DNA from 2 places in the Streptomyces sp. NPDC007872 genome. Region 2 is predicted to be linked to the other one. Evidence: riboswitches for the same ligand, from Rfam matches in the RefSeq annotation. Region 2 holds a riboswitch; the other holds the start of a gene.

What was found. Region 2 has a riboswitch for thiamine pyrophosphate ahead of thiC (phosphomethylpyrimidine synthase ThiC). Riboswitches for the same ligand answer to the same signal wherever they lie in the genome.
Region 1: another riboswitch for thiamine pyrophosphate. It lies ahead of ACFYNX_RS04825 (thiamine ABC transporter substrate binding subunit); the one in region 2 lies ahead of thiC (phosphomethylpyrimidine synthase ThiC).

Annotation. Positions count from the first base shown of each region.
Region 1 is NZ_JBIAEA010000001.1:1,161,830-1,167,670, reverse strand. Features, by position in the region: gene ACFYNX_RS04830 (iron ABC transporter permease) at 1-100, opposite strand, end outside; gene ACFYNX_RS04825 (thiamine ABC transporter substrate binding subunit) at 139-1,233, opposite strand; TPP riboswitch at 1,314-1,424, opposite strand; gene rlmN (23S rRNA (adenine(2503)-C(2))-methyltransferase RlmN) at 1,458-2,564, opposite strand; gene ACFYNX_RS04815 (phosphatidate cytidylyltransferase) at 2,645-3,748, opposite strand; gene frr (ribosome recycling factor) at 3,748-4,305, opposite strand; gene pyrH (UMP kinase) at 4,400-5,164, opposite strand; gene tsf (translation elongation factor Ts) at 5,328-5,841, opposite strand, start outside.
Region 2 is NZ_JBIAEA010000005.1:199,391-205,231, reverse strand. Features, by position in the region: gene ACFYNX_RS19520 (SsgA family sporulation/cell division regulator) at 1-403, shown strand, start outside; gene ACFYNX_RS19515 (YibE/F family protein) at 509-1,975, opposite strand; TPP riboswitch at 2,014-2,160, shown strand; gene thiC (phosphomethylpyrimidine synthase ThiC) at 2,154-3,935, shown strand; gene ACFYNX_RS19505 (hypothetical protein) at 4,047-4,697, opposite strand; gene ACFYNX_RS19500 (metallophosphoesterase) at 4,905-5,841, opposite strand, start outside.

The DNA.
Region 1 (5,841 bases), on a different contig from region 2:
GGCCGAACCGCCAGTCGCCGTCGGGCCGCAGTCCCCGGTCCACGATGGACACGACGGGCCACGCGAAGAACACCGCGAAGAACGCGACGGGCAGGGCCATGAGCCCGAGCCGCGCCGCGTTCCCGCGCGCGTCGCGCCTTACTTCAGGACGAGCGACGACCACTGCTGGATCCACGCGTCGCGCTTCTCGGCGATCTTCCCGGGCGCCATGGTCTCCGGCTTCTCCACGACCACGCCGTGCTTGGTGAACAGCTCGGGCAGGGCCGCGTCCTTCGCCACCGGGTTGACGAACATCTGGAGCGGCATGTCCTCCTGGAACGTCTTCGAGATCAGGAAGTCGATCAGCGCCTTGCCGCCCTCGGGGTTCTTCGCCCCGTTCAGCAGGCCCGCGAACTCGGTCTGCCGGAAGCAGGTGCCGGTGGAGACGCCGGTGGGCGCCACCTTCGGCTGCGGCTCGCCGTACAGCACCTCGACCGGCGGGCTGGAGGCGTACGACACGACCAGCGGCCGGTCGCCCTTGGCCTGCTTGCCGCCGGCCGAGCCGGAGAACTCCTGGTTGTAGGCGAGCTCCCAGCTGTCGACGGTCTTCACGCCGTTGGCCCTGAGCTTCTTCCAGTAGTCCTGCCAGCCGTCGTCGCCGTACTTCGCGGCCGTGCCGAGGAGGAAGCCGAGGCCCGGGGAGGAGCGCTCCGGGTTCTCGACGACGAGCAGGTCCCTGTACGCCGGCTTCGCCAGGTCGTCGAAGGTCACCGGCGGCGCCAGCTTCTTGTCGGCGAAGTACTTCTTGTCGTAGTTGACGCAGATGTCGCCGGAGTCGATCGGGGTGACCCGGTTCTCCTTGTCGAGGCGGTACTCCGCCGGGACCCGGTCGAGGCCCTTCGCCTCGTACGGCACGAAGATCCCGTTGTCGAGGGCGCGGGAGAGCAGGGTGTTGTCGACGCCGAAGAAGACGTCGCCCTGCGGGGAGCCCTTGGTCAGGATCTCCTTGTTGACGGCCTCGCCGGCGTCCCCGGCCTTGAGGACCTTGACGGTGAACCCGGTCCGCTTCGTGAACTCGGCCAGGACCTCCTTGGAGGCGTTGAACGAGTCGTGGCTGACCAGGGTCACGGTCTTCGGCGCGGGCGCGCCGGACTTGCCGGCGGCCTCGCCGGCGTCGTCGGTGCCGCAGGCGGCGAGGGCGGTGACGCCGAGCGCCGCGAGGACCGCGACGGCGGCCTGCTTCTTGATGCTCACTGGATTTCCTCCTGGGTGGGACCAGGAAGAGACGCGGCCCCGCCCCGTCCGGCGGACCGGACGCGGGCAGGGCGCAACAGCTCGAGTTACGACCGAACTCCCTACCCAGAATGACCTGGGCGAGGTTCAGAGGGTCTGCGGTCTGACGGTCACCGCACTCTCAGCGCTGTGGCGCTCCCCTGTCGGAATGGCTATGAAGATGTGTTCGAGCTCAGAGTACAAGGTCAGCGTTCGGCGGCCGCGAGCTGTCCACAGGCGCCGTCGATCTCCTGGCCCCGGGTGTCGCGCACGGTCACCGGCACGCCGTGGCGGGCGATGGCCTCGACGAACGCCTTCTCGTCCTCCGGGCGGGAGGCGGTCCACTTCGACCCGGGCGTCGGGTTCAGCGGGATCAGGTTGACGTGCACCCGCTTGCCCTTGAGCAGCCTGCCGAGCAGGTCGCCGCGCCAGGCCTGGTCGTTGATGTCCCGGATGAGGGCGTACTCGATGGAGATCCGGCGCCCGGACTTCTCCGCGTACTCCCAGGCCGCGTCGAGGACCTCCCGCACCTTCCAGCGCGTGTTGACGGGCACGAGGGTGTCGCGCAGCTCGTCGTCCGGGGCGTGCAGGGAGACCGCGAGGCGGCACTTGAAGCCCTCGTCGGCGAAGCGCAGCATGGCGGGCACGAGCCCGACGGTGGAGACGGTGATGCCGCGCTGGGACAGGCCCAGGCCGTCCGGCTCGGGGTCGGTGAGGCGGCGGACGGCGCCGACGACCCGCTTGTAGTTGGCGAGCGGCTCGCCCATGCCCATGAACACGATGTTCGACAGGCGCGCCGGGCCGCCGGGGACCTCGCCGTCGCGCAGGGCCCGCATGCCGTCGACGATCTGGTGCACGATCTCGGCGGTCGACAGGTTCCGGTCGAGGCCGGCCTGTCCGGTCGCGCAGAACGGGCAGTTCATCCCGCAGCCGGCCTGCGAGGAGATGCACATGGTCACCCGGTCCGGGTAGCGCATGAGCACCGACTCCACGAGCGTGCCGTCGTGCAGCCGCCACAGGGTCTTGCGGGTGGTGTCGTCGTCGCACGAGATGTGCCGCACCACGGACATCAGGTCGGGCAGCAGCTCCCCGGCCAGCTTCTCCCGCGAGGCGGCCGGGATGTCGGTCCACTCCGCGGGGTCGTGCGCGTACCGCGCGAAGTAGTGCGTGGACAACTGCTTGGCGCGGAAGGGCTTCTCGCCGATCGCGGCGACGGCCTCCTTCCGCTCGGCGGGCGTGAGGTCGGCGAGGTGCCGCGGCGGCTTCTTGGCTCCGCGGGGGGCGACGAAAGTGAGTTCTCCGGGCTTGGGCATGGTGCTACCAGTGTCGCAGAGATACGAAGAGGGACCCGCCGTCCTGTGGACAACGGGCCCCTCGTCCGAAGAACCGCAGGTCAGCCGGTGCCCACGAACAGCGCGAGCAGCAGCCACACCACCGGCGCCGTCGGCAGCAGCGAGTCCAGCCGGTCCATGATGCCGCCGTGTCCGGGCAGCAGCGTGCCCATGTCCTTGATGCCCAGGTCGCGCTTGATCATCGACTCGCCGAGGTCGCCGAGCGTCGCGCTCGCCGCCACCGCGAGGCCGAGGATCAGGCCCTGCCACCAGACCCCGTCGTCGATCATGAACTGCATGCACAGCGCGCCCGCCGCCATCGCGAACGTCACCGCGCCGACCAGGCCCTCGCGGGTCTTGCCGGGGCTGATCCTCGGCGCCAGCTTGCGCTTGCCGAAGCGCCAGCCGATCGCGTACGCCCCGGTGTCGCTGACCACCGTCAGGAGCAGGAAGGTCAGCACCCGCCACGGGCCGTCGTCCGCGGCGAGCAGCAGCGACACGAACGTCGCCAGGAACGGCACGTAGAACGCGGCGAACACGCCCGCCGTGACGTCCTTCAGATAGCCCTCGGGCGGCTCCGTCATGCGCCACACCAGGACCGCGAGCGCCGTCAGGGCCATCGCGACCCAGGCGCCCTCGGCACCGCGCACGTACCCGGCGACGACCATCGCCGCGCCGCCGACCGCGAGCGGCACCAGCGGCGCCTTGATCTGCTTGCGCTCCTGGAGCCGGGAGGTCAGCTCCCACAGCCCGACCACCACGGCGACCGCGACCACTCCGACGAAGGCCGCCTTCCAGATGAACAGGGAGGCGATGATGACGGCGCCGAGACCGACCCCGACCCCTATGGCCGCGCCCAGGTCGCGCCCCGCGCTCTTCTTCTGCCGTGGCGCCGGCGGCGCGGGCGGCGGAGGCGGGGTGCGGCTGGACATGGGCTCCTGCGGGTGCTCGTGCGGGGTCTCGTCACGGAACAGGGGACCGCTCGGGTGAGCGGCCCCCCGGCCGTGACCGTCCTGGAATCCGCCGGCGGGAACGTCGGGCACGATGGGCATGGGGCGAGTCTGCGCCGCCGGATGTCCCTCGTGGGCGGGACCCGCCGGGGCGGGCCCCTGGTGGGGTCCCCCGCGGCCGGAACCGGCCGGGGCATCCCAGGAAGAGTCGTTCATCAGACCTCGAGCAGCTCGGCTTCCTTGTGCTTGAGCAGCTCGTCCACCTGCGTGACGTACTTCGCGGTGGTGTCGTCGAGCTCCTTCTCCCCGCGACGGCCCTCGTCCTCGCCGACCTCGCCGTCCTTGACGAGCTTGTCGATGGTCTCCTTGGCCTTGCGGCGCACCGAGCGGATCGAGATCTTCGAGTCCTCGGCCTTGCCCTTGGCGACCTTGATGTACTCGCGGCGGCGCTCCTCGGTCAGCTCGGGGAACACCACCCGGATGATGTTGCCGTCGTTGCTCGGGTTGACGCCGAGGTCGGAGTCGCGGATCGCCTGCTCGATGTTGCGCAGCGCGCTCTTGTCGAACGGGGTCACCACGGCCATCCGCGGCTCGGGCACCGAGAAGGACGCGAGCTGGTTGATGGGGGTGAGGGCGCCGTAGTACTCCGCCACGATCTTGTTGAACATCGCCGGGTGCGCACGGCCGGTGCGGATCGCGGCGAAGTCCTCCTTGGCGACCACGACGGCCTTCTCCATCTTCTCCTCGGCCTCGAGGAGGGTCTCTTCGATCACCACATGCTCCTGCGTGTCGTCGCGTTGTGTCCTGCACGGTGTACGACCGGCAGGGCTGTCGTCCAGCCCCGTGCGGGGCGGTTCCCGGTTCGGGTCAGGCCCGGGTGCCCTGGTCGCTCACGAGCGTGCCGATCTTCTCACCCTTCACCGCGCGCGCGATATTGCCCTCGGCGAGCAGTTCGAAGACGAGGATCGGGAGGTTGTTGTCCCGGCACAGGGTGACGGCGGTGGCGTCGGCGACCTTGAGGTCGCGGGCGATCACCTCGCCGTACTCGAGCGCGTCGAACTTGACCGCGTCGGGGTTGCGCTTCGGGTCGGAGTCGTACACGCCGTCGACGCCGTTCTTGCCCATGAGCAGGGCCTCGGCGTCGATCTCCAGGGCGCGCTGGGCGGCGGTGGTGTCCGTGGAGAAGTACGGCATGCCCATGCCCGCGCCGAAGATGACCACGCGGCCCTTCTCCAGGTGGCGCACGGCGCGCAGCGGGATGTACGGCTCGGCGACCTGGCCCATGGTGATGGCGGTCTGGACGCGGGAGTCGATGCCCTCCTTCTCCAGGAAGTCCTGGAGGGCGAGGCAGTTCATCACGGTGCCGAGCATGCCCATGTAGTCGGAGCGGGCCCGGTCCATGCCGCGCTGCTGGAGTTCGGCGCCACGGAAGAAGTTGCCCCCGCCGATCACGATCGCGATCTCCGCGCCGTCGCGGACGACGGCCGCGATCTCGCGCGCGATGGCGTGCACGACGTCGGGGTCGACGCCCAGGCCGGTACCGCCGGAGAAGGCTTCTCCGGACAGCTTCAGCATGTAGCGGCCGGCCTTTTTGCCGTTGTTGTCGTCGCCCTGTACGGCGCCCTGGTTCATGGAGCTCTCCTCGTGCACATACGAAGGAGGCCATTGCCTTGGGTCCTCGCGGTATCCCGTGCGGCAATGGCCTCCTCGTCAGATCTGCGGTCGTCCTGCGCGGGCGCGGACGACTGCTTCAGACCCTACCGGGGTCCGGTGTCCGTCGCGTTCGCGACCGGACTCAGATGCCGACCTTGATGCGGGTGAAACGCTTCAGGGTGACACCGGCCCCGTCCAGGACCTGCTGGACGGACTTCTTGTTGTCCAGGGCGTACGGCTGGCCGAGCAGCGTGGCGTCCTTGAAGAAGCCGTTGACGCGACCCTCGACGATCTTGGCGATCGCGGCCTCGGGCTTGCCCTCGGCGCGGGTGGTCTCCTCGGCGATGCGGCGCTCGGACTCGACGACCTCGGCCGGGACGTCCTCACGGGTGAGGTACTTCGGCGCGAAGGCGGCGATGTGCTGCGCGATACCCTTGGCGACCTCGGCGTTCTCCTTGTCGAACTCGACGAGGACACCGATCTGCGGCGGGAGGTCGGGCATGGTGCGGTGCATGTACGCGGAGACGTAGCCGTCGGCGTACTGCGCGAAGCGGTCGAGGACGATCTTCTCGCCGAGGTTGGCGTTGGCCTCGTCCACGTAGGCCTGCACGGTCTTGCCGGGCTCGATCTCGGAGGCGAGGAGGGCCTCGATGTCG
Region 2 (5,841 bases):
CCTCGTCTCCGAGGAGCTCTCCTTCAAGATCCCGGTCGAACTGCGGTATGAGACCCGGGATCCCTACGCGGTGCGGATGACGTTCCATCTCCCCGGGGACGCACCCGTGACCTGGGCCTTCGGCCGCGAACTGCTGCTCGACGGGATCAACCGGCCGAGCGGGGACGGCGATGTGCACATCGCCCCGACCGAGCCCGAGCGGCTCTCGGACGTCTCCATCCGGCTCCAGGTCGGCGGTGACCGCGCCCTGTTCCGGGCCAGCGCGCCACCGCTCGTCGCCTTCCTCGACCGTACGGACAAGCTGGTGCCGCTCGGTCAGGAACGGGCACTCGGCGACTTCGAGGACAACCTGGAGGCGGCGCTGGGCCGGATCCTGGCCGAGGAGAACGCCGGCCCGGCCTGAAACCGCCGCACCGGCGTCGAGTTGTCCTGATCCGGACCCTTCTGCGTAGCCGACCCCCCGAGCCGGCACGCCGACGAACCGGACGTACCACTCCTCGCCCTTCCGTCACTTGGCGCGGCGGCGCCGTCCGCCCCGCCCCGACGAGGTCTTCCGGCCGCCGGTCCCCGGGCGGTCGGTGCCCTCGGCGCGATCGGCCGAGACCACGAGCGCCGCGAGCGCCGTGGTCACCGGGACGGACGCCACCAGACCGATCGAACCGACCAGCGTCCGGACGATCTCCTCGGCCACCAGCTCGCTGTTGGCCACCGTCCCCATGCTGCTCTGCGCGATGGAGAAGAGCAGCAGCAGGGGCAGCGCGGCGCCCGCGTAGGCGAGCACCAGCGTGTTCACGACCGAGGCGATGTGGTCGCGGCCGATCCGGATCCCCGCCCGGTACAGGCCGCGCGGCCCCATGCCCGGATCGGCCTGGTGCAGCTCCCAGACGGCCGAGGTCTGGGTGACCGTCACGTCGTCGAGCACACCGAGGGAACCGATGATCACACTGGCCAGCAGCAGACCGGACATGTCGATGTCCGGGTAGAGCCCGTGGATCAGTCCGGTGTTGTCGTCCGTGTTGCCGCTGAGCGAGGCCCAGCCGATGAAGAGCGAGCCGAGCAGCCCGATGAGCAGCAGCGAGATCAGCGTGCCGAGCACCGCGACCGAGGTGCGGGCCGAGAGGCCGTGGCACATGTAGAGCGCGATCAGCATGATCGCGCTCGACCCGACCACCGCCACCACCAGCGGGTTCGACCCCTGCAGGATCGCGGGCAGGATGAAGAACATCAGCACCAGGAAACTCACGGCGAGCGCGACCAGGGCCATGAGCCCCCGCATTCGCCCGACCGCCACGACCGCGAGGGCGAAGATGCCGGCGAGCACCGCCAACGGCACCTTGCGGTTCACGTCCGTCACCGAGTACTGGAGGTCGTACGGGGCGTCGGGGGCGTACGCCACCACCACGCCCTGCCCCTCCTCCAGTTGGCGCGGTGCTCCCGGCTGCACGATCTCGGTGAACTCGCGCCCCTTGTTCGGTCCGGTGGTGACCTGGACCCTCGCCTTCTTGCACTCCCCCTGCTGGGCTTCGACCGCCTCGCGCCCCTCCGGGGTGGAGGTGTCCCCGGTCGGCGGGACCTGACCGGCGTTCACGACCTTGCAGTCGACGTACTCGACGGAGACGACCTCGCCCTGCTCGGTCTGCCGGTCGAAACCGACACCGGTGCGCTCGTGCGCCGGGGCGCCGCCGGGCCACAGGACCGCCAGCCCGACCACGACGGCGGTGGCGAAGGGGACCAGGACGGCGGCGATGACCTTGCGCAGGTGCCGGGACACGGGCGCGGCGGGGCCATGACTGTGGCTGTGCCCGTGCCCGGATCCATGGCCATGGCCTGATCCGTGCCCTTGGCCCGCACCGTGCCCGGAACCGGGTCCGGGGCCGTGGGACGACGGGCCCGTGCCGTGGGAGTGGTCGTGCGGCTCGGGGGTCTGCTGGGGGGAAGTCACCGACCGATCATCGCAAGAACGGCGGGGGCCCACTGTTCAGCACGCCCGGGATGACGCTAGCGTGGTGGCACCTTTGCACACGCGGGAGCTCGGAGCACCGGGCTGAGAGGGCGCTGATCACCGTACGCGCGTACCGATGTACGTACGGGAGGAGGCTGCGCCGACCGCCGAACCTGTTACCGGGTAATGCCGGCGTAGGGAGATCGGTCTCATGACCATTCAGGACGCACGCACGCCTGCCTCCGACCAGAACGACCAGTCCGACGGGCGCACGCCGGGCTGGCACAAGGGATACGTCCAGGGCTCTCGCCCCGACCTGCGGGTTCCGGTCCGTCAGGTGCACCTCACCAACGGCAGGGACGTCACGCTGTACGACACCTCCGGCCCGTACACCGATCCCACCGTCGACACCGACGTGCGGCGGGGCCTGCCGCCGCTGCGCGAGAACTGGATCATCGCGCGCGGTGACACCGAGGAGTACGCGGGCCGCCCGGCCCGCCCCGAGGACGACGGCATCAAGCACACCTCGCCGCGCGGCGGCGGGCTCAAGAACCTCGACGCGGTCTTCCCCGGCCGCCCCCGCCTGCCGCGCCGGGGCCGCTCCGGCCAGGCGGTGACGCAGCTCGCGTATGCCCGCCGTGGCGAGATCACGCCGGAGATGGAGTACGTCGCGATCCGCGAGAACGTCTCCCCCGAGGTCGTGCGGGAGGAGATCGCGGCGGGCCGGGCCGTGCTCCCGGCGAACGTCAACCACCCGGAGATCGAGCCGATGATCATCGGCAAGCGGTTCCTGGTGAAGGTCAACGCCAACATCGGCAACTCCGCCGTGACCTCCTCCATCGAGGAGGAGGTGGAGAAGATGACCTGGGCGACCAAGTGGGGCGCCGACACGGTCATGGACCTGTCCACCGGCCGCAACATCCACACCACCCGCGAGTGGGTGCTGCGCAACTCCCCCGTGCCGATCGGCACCGTGCCGCTCTACCAGGCCCTGGAGAAGGTCGACGGCAAGGCCGAGGAGCTGAGCTGGGAGATCTACAAGGACACGGTGATCGAGCAGGCCGAGCAGGGCGTCGACTACATGACCGTGCACGCCGGCGTGCTCCTGCCGTACGTTCCGCTCACGGCGCGCCGCAAGACCGGCATCGTCTCGCGCGGCGGCTCGATCATGGCCGCTTGGTGCCTCGCGCACCACAAGGAGAACTTCCTCTACACGCACTTCGAGGAGCTCTGCGAGATCCTGGCGGCGTACGACGTCACGTACTCGCTCGGCGACGGTCTGCGCCCCGGCTCGATCGCCGACGCCAACGACGCCGCCCAGTTCGCGGAGTTGAAGACGCTCGGCGAGCTGAACACGATCGCCAAGCGTCACCACGTCCAGACGATGATCGAGGGCCCGGGACACGTCCCGATGCACAAGATCAAGGAGAACATCGACCTCCAGCAGGAGATCTGCGAGGAGGCGCCGTTCTACACGCTCGGCCCGCTGACCACGGACGTGGCGCCCGCCTACGACCACATCACCTCCGGCATCGGCGCGGCGATGATCGCCTGGTGGGGCACGGCGATGCTCTGCTACGTGACGCCCAAGGAGCACCTGGGCCTGCCCAACCGCGACGACGTGAAGACCGGCGTCATCACGTACAAGATCGCGGCCCACGCGGCGGACCTCGCCAAGGGGCACCCGGGCGCGCAGGAGTGGGACGACGCGCTCTCGGACGCGCGCTTCGAGTTCCGCTGGGAGGACCAGTTCAACCTGGCGCTCGACCCGGACACCGCCCGCGAGTTCCACGACGAGACGCTGCCGGCGGAGCCCGCGAAGACCGCGCACTTCTGCTCGATGTGCGGTCCGAAGTTCTGCTCGATGAAGATCTCCCAGGACATCCGCCGCGAACACGGCGGTACGGAGCAGGAGATCGAGGCCGGCATGGCGGAGAAGTCGAAGGAGTTCGCGGCGAGCGGCAACCGCGTGTACCTGCCGCTGGCGGAGTAGGGGACCCGTCAGCCCGGGGTCCGTTCGCTCGGGAACCGTCCGCCCGGGACTCTTTCGCTCAGGGGCCGGCCCGCGACCCCGGGGGGGGGAGTCGCGGGCCGGTCCGGCGCGTCAGGGGGCGGCCGGGTCCGGCGGGGTGGCGGCGAGGGCGTCGCGGAGGAAGGGGACGATGCCGCGTTCGAGGAGGGCGAGGCGCCAGGCCTCGCGGGCGCGGGAGAGTTCGTCGTCCGGAGCGCCGGGCGGGCCGCCCGTGCTCACCTCGACCGGGCTGTTGCGCAGGGCCGTCACGAGGAGCCCGGCGGCCGCGCAGAGCAGTCCGGCGGCGGCGAGCGAGCCGAACACGAGGCCGGCGGTGAGCAGGGTCGCGCCGAACGCCACGGTGGGGGCGAGGGCGTGCAGCACCGCGCCGACCAGCAGGAAGATGACGGAGGCGGCGCCCGCGAGGACGGGCACCATGACGGTGACGATCGCGACGACGCCCGCCCCGGGGCCGGGCAGGTCGTACGGGGCGGGGGTGCGGGTCCCGGCGGACGCGCGGTTCTGCTCGCGGACCTTCACGAAGTGGTCGTACTCGCTCGCGGCCGCGGAGGTGACGAGCGCCGTCGCGTTCAGCGTCATCGCGCGCAACTGCGCGACCGTGAGCCGGGTGCCGACCCCGGCGAGTTCCGGACGTGCGTGGGCGGTGCTCAGTGCGTCGTCGAGGACCCGCTCGTACTCGGCACGGTCCTCGGTCAGCAGGTGCGGAGCCACGTTCATGTGCATCCCCCGATGCTCCGTAGGCCCGTGACGGCCGTGGGAAGACGACCGGGCGGGCGGAAACGGAGGAGAGCCTGCTACGGATGCACCCGATGGTATGGCGGCGACGCGGCGGGCTGACAGGGAGTTTCCCGAAATCGTCCTTCCCGGATGCGCAGGGTGATAGCGGGTGTCCGGCCGGCCGTTCGGCCAACCGTTCAGTCAGACGCTAGGTCAGCCGTTCGGTCTGCCGTTCAGGGGGAGTTGGACGACCAGGAGCTTCCCGGCCATGGTCACTCCGCCGTCCATGGCGATCGCGAGCCCGTCGGCGTACACGTGCGGTCCGTCGACGACCGGGCCTCCGCCGTCCTCGCCGTCCTCCGTGCCGACCTGGCCGAGGAGGTACGGGATCGGACTGTGGCCGTGCACGATCCGGCTGCCGCCGTAGGTGGAGAGCAGCTCCTGGACGGCCTGCGGTCCCCCGTCGTCGCGGAACGCGAAGCGCTTGGTGAACTTCCGGAAGACGTCCCAGACCTCGTCCGCGTCGTTCCGGTTGAGGATCTCGTGGACCGTGTCGTTGACGTCCTCGATGGTCTCGCCGTATTCGAGGTACGCGGTGGTGTCCGAGTGCACGAGGAGGTGGTCGTCCTCCCGCACCACGGCGTCGAGCCGGGACATCCACTGGAGGTGGACGTCCTGGAGGCGGTCCATGTCCTGCTTCTGGCCGCCGTTGAGCAGCCAGGCGGCCTGGAAGGTGGCGGTGCCCGCGCCGGAGTTGACCGGGGTGTCGCCGAAGCGCTTGGCGCCGATGAGCAGCAGTTCGTGGTTGCCCATGAGGGCCTTGCAGTAGCCGCCGGCGGCGGCGGCCTCGGCGGAGAGCCGCATGACCAGGTCGATGACGCCGATGCCGTCGGGGCCGCGGTCGGTGAAGTCGCCGAGGAACCAGAGCCGGGCGTTGCCCGCGGCCCAGCCGCCGTTCTCGTCGACGAGGCCCTGGGCGCGCAGGGCCGCGACGAGTTCGTCGAGGTAGCCGTGGACGTCGCCGACGACGTAGAGGGGACCGGGTCCGTCGCCGGCCGGGGCCTCGTCGGCGGGGGCGGGGGAGACCTTCACCTGGACGGTGTCGCCGCGGTTGATGACGGGCAGGTCGCGCTCGGTCGGCGTGTACCCC